Niabella yanshanensis: one gene and its partner. The protein of the gene in region 1 interacts with the protein of each later gene in a pairwise test. Links are inferred from orthologs where the notes say so. Each region holds a gene or a part of one and is shown in the gene's direction. Other genes may lie near its edges.

What was found.
Region 2: the proteins of U0035_RS18675 (region 1) and U0035_RS07945 interact in binary tests that used the Escherichia coli proteins (3 or more experiments, as listed by UniProt). The link is inferred for Niabella yanshanensis from one-to-one orthologs.

Annotation. Positions count from the first base shown.
Region 1 is NZ_CP139960.1:4,472,819-4,475,887, reverse strand. What follows is about bases 24-3,016. They hold U0035_RS18675 (ABC-F family ATP-binding cassette domain-containing protein), read left to right. Parts: upstream 24-529; coding sequence 530-2,503; downstream 2,504-3,016. Other genes in these bases: moaCB (bifunctional molybdenum cofactor biosynthesis protein MoaC/MoaB), read right to left, coding at 2,506-3,016; U0035_RS18680 (DUF3347 domain-containing protein), read right to left, coding at 24-356. Outside these bases: more of U0035_RS18680, read right to left, coding at 1-23; more of moaCB, read right to left, coding at 3,017-3,069. UniProt on the Escherichia coli protein: Genetic data indicate it may be involved in ribosome assembly or function.
Region 2 is NZ_CP139960.1:1,998,068-2,001,449, reverse strand. The notes cover bases 15-3,320. They hold U0035_RS07945 (2-oxoglutarate dehydrogenase E1 component), read left to right. Parts: upstream 15-363; coding sequence 364-3,120; downstream 3,121-3,320. Other genes in these bases: U0035_RS07940 (response regulator transcription factor), read right to left, coding at 3,206-3,320; rpsT (30S ribosomal protein S20), read right to left, coding at 15-82. In the rest of the region: more of rpsT, read right to left, coding at 1-14; more of U0035_RS07940, read right to left, coding at 3,321-3,382. UniProt on the Escherichia coli protein: E1 component of the 2-oxoglutarate dehydrogenase (OGDH) complex which catalyzes the decarboxylation of 2-oxoglutarate, the first step in the conversion of 2-oxoglutarate to succinyl-CoA and CO(2).

The DNA of each region.
Region 1 (3,069 bases):
CAGCCAGCACCTTGTTGGATGGCCGTCAAACTGTTCCTGCTGTTATCGAGCGGGAAAAGGGCCGTTTCATAGATACTGGAATCTTTCTTCAGCTCATCTATTTTAAAATTGCTAATAGCCGTTTGTAAATCGGCGGCGGCCTTATTCACTGCAGTTGAATCCCAGTTAACAAAAGCATCGGACAGCGTGTAATAGCTGTTTAAAACTGCTGTTACCGACTGGTTAAAAATATCGCTATGTACGCTTACCGGCAGGGACTTAGGCGCTTCCTTTTTAGGCTCATCCTTCTTAAAAGCATATTTATACACCAAAAAAGCTGCTAGTAGCACTAAAATAACCAAAAATAGTTTTTTCATGTAGGATTCTTTATTGCTTTTGGCCACATAGTATAAACGATAAAAATTATCATCACTGCGAAATAAATTAGCCCGATAATTTTTATGTTTATTTCATGATAAGGCTTAAGTTACTACCTGCTTTTGCTAATTTTGCAGGCTCAATAGATCAAAAATAGTAAAAATTATAGATTATGCTGGCAGGCTTACAAAATGTGACGTTTGAATTTGGCGCAAGAGTAATTGTGAAAGATGCTACCTGGCACATTCAACCTAATGAAAGGATCGGGTTAATCGGGTATAATGGAACAGGAAAGTCTACCCTGCTGAAATTACTCACGGGCGGCTTCAGCCCTTCGAAGGGCACCGTTGAAAAAAGCCGGGATACAACTATTGGTTACCTGCACCAGGACCTGTTAAGTTTTGACACGAATGAGTCTATCCTGCAAGTGGCATTAGGCGCTTTTGAAAGAGTCATACAGCTGGAAAAAGAAATTGAAGAACTGGGTAAAGAGCTGGAACGTACCGGCGATGAAAAAACTTTGCATGAGTATTCGGACAAGCTGCACGAAATGGACACCTTAGATGGCTACAATATCCACCACACAACAGAGGAAGTGCTGCAGGGTTTAGGATTTTCCAATGCCGATCTGCACCGGCCTTATAAAGAATTCAGCGGAGGATGGCGTATGCGCGTGTTGCTGGCTAAAATGATATTGGCCAAACCGGATCTGCTATTATTGGATGAGCCTACCAACCACCTTGATCTTCCGTCTATTGAATGGCTGGAAAAATACCTGCAACATTACCAGGGTGCGGTGGTAATAGTGAGTCACGATAAATACTTCCTGAACCGAATGGTTACCAAGATCATTGAGCTGTATCAAAAAGAGCTGCATGTATATAACGGTAACTACGAGTTTTATGAAACGGAGAAAGAAATACGTATAGAAATGCAGCAAAAGGCTTTTGAGAACCAGCAGGATTATATCCGGCAGAACGAACGCCTGGTGGAAAGATTCCGTGCTAAAGCCAGCAAAGCCGCAATGGCTCAGAGTATCATGAAGAAGCTGGACAAACTGGACCGGATAGAAGACGTAAGCGTGGAAAGACCCAATATCCGGATCAATTTCAGGGTGGATAAAACACCCGGAAAAGTATTGGTGGAACTGGATAATATTTCCAAATCGTTTGGAGAACAAGTGATACTGGATCATGCCAAGGCGGAAATTGAGCGGGGTGATAAGATTGCTTTGATTGGAGCAAACGGAAAGGGAAAATCAACCTTATTAAGAATTATTGCAGGTATTGAACCCATAGAGGGAGAACGCAAATGGGGGCATAATGTAGATGAAAGCTTTTATGCGCAGCATCAGCTGGAATCACTGAACCTCAATAACACAATACTGGATGAAATGCGCAGCTGCGGCGCGCAAATGACCGATGCTGAATTAAGGACGCTCCTAGGCTGTTTCCTGTTTAGCGGAGACGATGCTGATAAAAAGATAAAGGTATTGAGTGGAGGAGAAAAAGCACGTGTTGCCCTGGCTAAAACCATTGTCAGCAAGGCCAATTTCCTGATGCTGGATGAGCCTACCAACCACCTGGATATGCATAGCTGCGACCTGCTGATCGACGCGCTAAAAAAGTATGAGGGCAGCCTGGTGATCGTAAGCCACGACCGTCATTTTATTTCTAAAACAGCTAATAAGATCTGGGAGATAGTGGATCACCAGATCAAAGAATTTAAAGGTGGATATGATGAATGGGTAGCCTGGAATGAAAGAATGGCCGCACAGGCAAAGCAGGTAGCTTCCTCAAAAAAAGGGGAGCAAAAAGCTAATGCAGCACCTGCTCCCGCCCCTGTTGTGAAAGAAAAGCCGGTAGAAGCTGCTCCGAAAAACCAGGCCATTAACAAAGAGCAAAAAAAGGAATTACAAAAACAACAGCGCCAGTTTCAGCAGGCAGAGGAGGCATTAAATAAAAACAAAGCCTTATTGAAAACCCTGGAAGCACAACTGGCCGACCCGGCTATTTATGCAGATAAAGACAAGTTTCTTGAAGCCGAGCAGGGATATAAAAAGGCTGCAGAAGAAAATAAACAACTGGAACAAAAATACGAAGCCGTGTTTAACTTGTTAATGGAACTGGAGGAGCACGCAGGGTAATATCACCCAGCCTGGTCATGCCGCATTCCCTTTGCTATTTTAAACAGGTGTAATACATAGGGAAATAAGGCATCCATAGTTTCTTCGGCACCGCGGGTAGAGCCTGGCAACGTAATCACCAATGAATCGCTGATAAAACCAGCTACCCCTCTTGATAGCATGGCATAGGGCGTTCTTTGCTGTCCATAGTTACGGGCTGCCTCCATAATACCGGGTATTTCCCGGTCCAGCAAAGGCTGTATCGCATCAGGTGTCACATCCCGGGGACTTAGCCCTGTACCTCCTGTAAATAATATCAACTGGTACCCCTCCCCTGCCAGCGCTTTAGCTCGTTGTGCTATAACTTCCTCTTCATCAGCTATGATCTCGTAAGCCGCGGCCGTGACCTTATGTTGTTGCAGCTTTTTCAAAATAGCCCTTCCACTGCGGTCTTCTTTATTACCCGAAGCTACACTATCAGAACAAACCACCACCGCGCATTTGATGCCTCCCGCATCATCTTTAAAATCAGATTTCCCGCCTTTTTTTGCTTCCAGCCTTATATTGGAAATAGATACTTCCTTATC
Region 2 (3,382 bases), 2.5 Mb from region 1 along the record:
TAGTTTTGCCATAGTATCTGTTTCTTTCGCGGCGTTTAGCTGCCTGACGCGCATCTTTTTTTGTAGCTTTATGATTGGCCATCTATTTCTAATTTTTGGACGGCAAAGGTAAGGACTTTTAGAGATACTACCATAATTTTTTTTAATTTTTTACAGGGTGCGTTTCGCATCGTCCAACAGGACTGTAAACCTACACATTAAAAAGTCTTAAGAATAAGCATCTTTTAACGCTTTCTATGCATCTTTATTGTGACCAATAGAAATTAAATCTTAATTTCGCGGAAATATAGTTAAAGCGTCTTTTAACACTCTCGGATACTTTAAGATTGAAAATATTATTTATATATTAATGATTCATTTATAATGAAAGACTTTTCTTATATCACGAACTCATCACCTGCGTTTATTGAAAATATGTACCATGAGTTTGTTGCTAATCCTGAAAATGTAGATGCTGATTTTCGCAAATTTTTTGAAGGCTTTGATTTTGCAGTGGGGAACGGGTTGGCCGGGAAAAATGGTGCGGCTGTTTCCGAAAATGGTGCCGCCACTAAATCTGCGGGAAAAAACGACTGGAGAAAGGAGATTGCAGTATACCGGCTGATCCTGGGGTACCGCAATAAGGGACACCTTTTAGCCAATACTAACCCTATCAAAAAACGTAAAGACCGCGGAGCCAATGTAGAATTGTCCTTTTACGGTTTGAGTGAAGCTGACCTGGATACAGAATATGAAGTAGGTAATTTGATTGGCCTGGGTACTACCACCTTAAGAAATATTTTTACGCATCTGCAAAACTGGTATGCCAGCCATGTAGGTGTTGAGTTTAAATACATCAGCGATCAGAAGAAAGTAGATTGGATCACCAATGAAATTGAGAGAAATTTTTCCAAACCTTTCCCTTTAGAGAAGAAGAAGAGAATTCTTGAGAAATTGAACCAGGGGGTAATGTTTGAAAAGTTTCTGCATACCAAATACGTAGGCCAGAAGCGCTTTTCCCTGGAAGGTGGTGAGACTACTATTGCTGCCCTTGATGCGATCATTAACATATCAGCCGAGCTGGATGTAAAGGAAGCGGTAATTGGTATGGCGCACAGGGGACGATTAAATGTACTGGCGAATATTTTAGGAAAAACTTACGAGCAAATATTCAGCGAATTTGAAGGAACAGGCGAGATTAACCAGACCATGGGCAGCGGTGATGTTAAATACCACCTGGGTTATGGTAGTGAAATCGAAACTACGGGTGGCAATAAAATTCATCTGAAGCTAATGCCTAACCCATCGCATCTTGAAGCAGTTGACCCTGTGGTATTAGGATTTGCCAGAAGTAGCGCCAATAATATACACGATGAGCAGTACGATAAAGTGTTGCCTATTTTGATACATGGCGATGCGGCAGTTGCGGGGCAGGGAGTGGTTTATGAACTCCTGCAAATGTCGAAACTACCTGGTTACCAGGTGGGCGGAACCATACATTTTATTATCAATAACCAGATCGGTTTCACCACCGATTTCTCGGATGCCCGCAGTGCCGACTATTGTACGTCATTGGCTGCAATGACGCAAAGCCCGGTGTTTCATGTAAACGGAGATGACCCTGAAGCTGTGGTAAAATGCGCTGAAATCGCAACGCGTTACAGGAGCACTTTCCATGATGATGTATTTATCGATATGGTATGCTATCGTAAGCACGGGCATAATGAAGGTGATGATCCTAAGTTCACGCAACCCGCCATGTACGCGTTAATCGATAAGCATCCGAATCCACGTGAAGTATATGTAAAGTATTTACTGGACAACGGTGAAGAAGATGCAAAAGACCTGGCCAAAGAAATGGAGACTAAATTCTGGGCAGATCTGCAGGATAGACTGGATGATGTAAAGCAGAGACCATTACCTTATACCTACCAGACTCCGGAGTTATTGTGGAAGCAATTGAGAAAAGCTACAGAAGCAGATTTCGATAAAAGTCCGGTAACAGGTATTACGGAAGAAAAGTTTAACCAGGTGTTTAACGCCATTATGACAATTCCTGAAGGCTTTACTCCTTTGAAAAAGGTGGATAAGCTGCTGAAGGATAAGGTGAAATTGTTTAATGAAGAAGCTAAGCTGGACTGGGCTACCGCTGAGTTGCTGGCTTTCGGATCGGTGATGGTGGACGGTGCAGATGTGAGAATGAGCGGCCAGGATGTAGGCAGGGGTACTTTTAGTTCCCGTCATTGCGTATTAAGGGACGAAGTGAATGATAAACCTTATAACAGGCTGGCGGGCATTCCGGGTGCTGAAGGTAAGATCAGGATGTTTAACTCCCTGTTGAGCGAGAATGCAGTTTTAGGTTTTGAATATGGCTATGCGCTTTCTTCTCCCAATGCCCTGGTGTTATGGGAAGCCCAGTTTGGAGATTTTGTAAATGGTGCGCAAACAATTATTGACCAGTTTATAACCGGTGCCGAGCAAAAATGGAACCGTATGAATGGCCTGGTGATGTTGCTGCCGCATGGTTACGAAGGACAAGGGCCCGAGCATAGCAGCGCCCGTATGGAACGCTTTTTAATTGCCTGTGCGGAATTGAATATTGTAGTGACTAATATCACTACAGCGGCAAATTACTTCCATGCATTAAGAAGACAGCTGGCATGGCCTTTCAGGAAACCATTGATCAATTTTGCGCCTAAAGCCAATTTGCGTCATCCGGGTACTTATTCAGCCCAAAAAGATTTCTTAACCGGATCTTTCCAGGAGTTAATCGATGATAGTTATGTGAAGGCAGATGAGGTAAAGAAAGTGCTTTTCTGTAGCGGTAAAGTTTATTATGACCTGTTGGAAAGACAACAGAAAGAAGGACGTAAAGATGTAGCAGTGGTAAGACTGGAGCAGATATATCCTTTACCGGGCAAACAGCTGGCCGCTTTATATAATAAGTACAAGAATGCCGTATGGTATTGGGTACAGGAAGAACCCCTGAATATGGGCGCCGCCTCCTTCCTTCAAATGAACCTGAAACATATTAACTACGGTATCATTGGCAGAAAAGCCAGTGCGTCGACTGCATCAGGATTTATGAAAGTGCATAAGGCAGAGCAGGAAGAAATTGTAAATACAGCTTTTACGATCTAGGAAGCTAGCCAATAAGACCTGGTTTGAAAATATCGGGCGGAATAGACATTCCGCCCTCTTATATTCAAAACTAAACATGAGATTTTTATATTAATTTTTGGTTTAATGCTTTGACTACGGCTTCTGCAACTGAATTCACCTGTAACTTTTCGTATATTTTTTTAATATGCGTATTTACGGTATGAATGCTTAATCCGCAGGCAGAGGCTACCATTTTATGGCTGAATCCTTTTACCAGGTAGCCCAGTACTTCCTTCTCCCT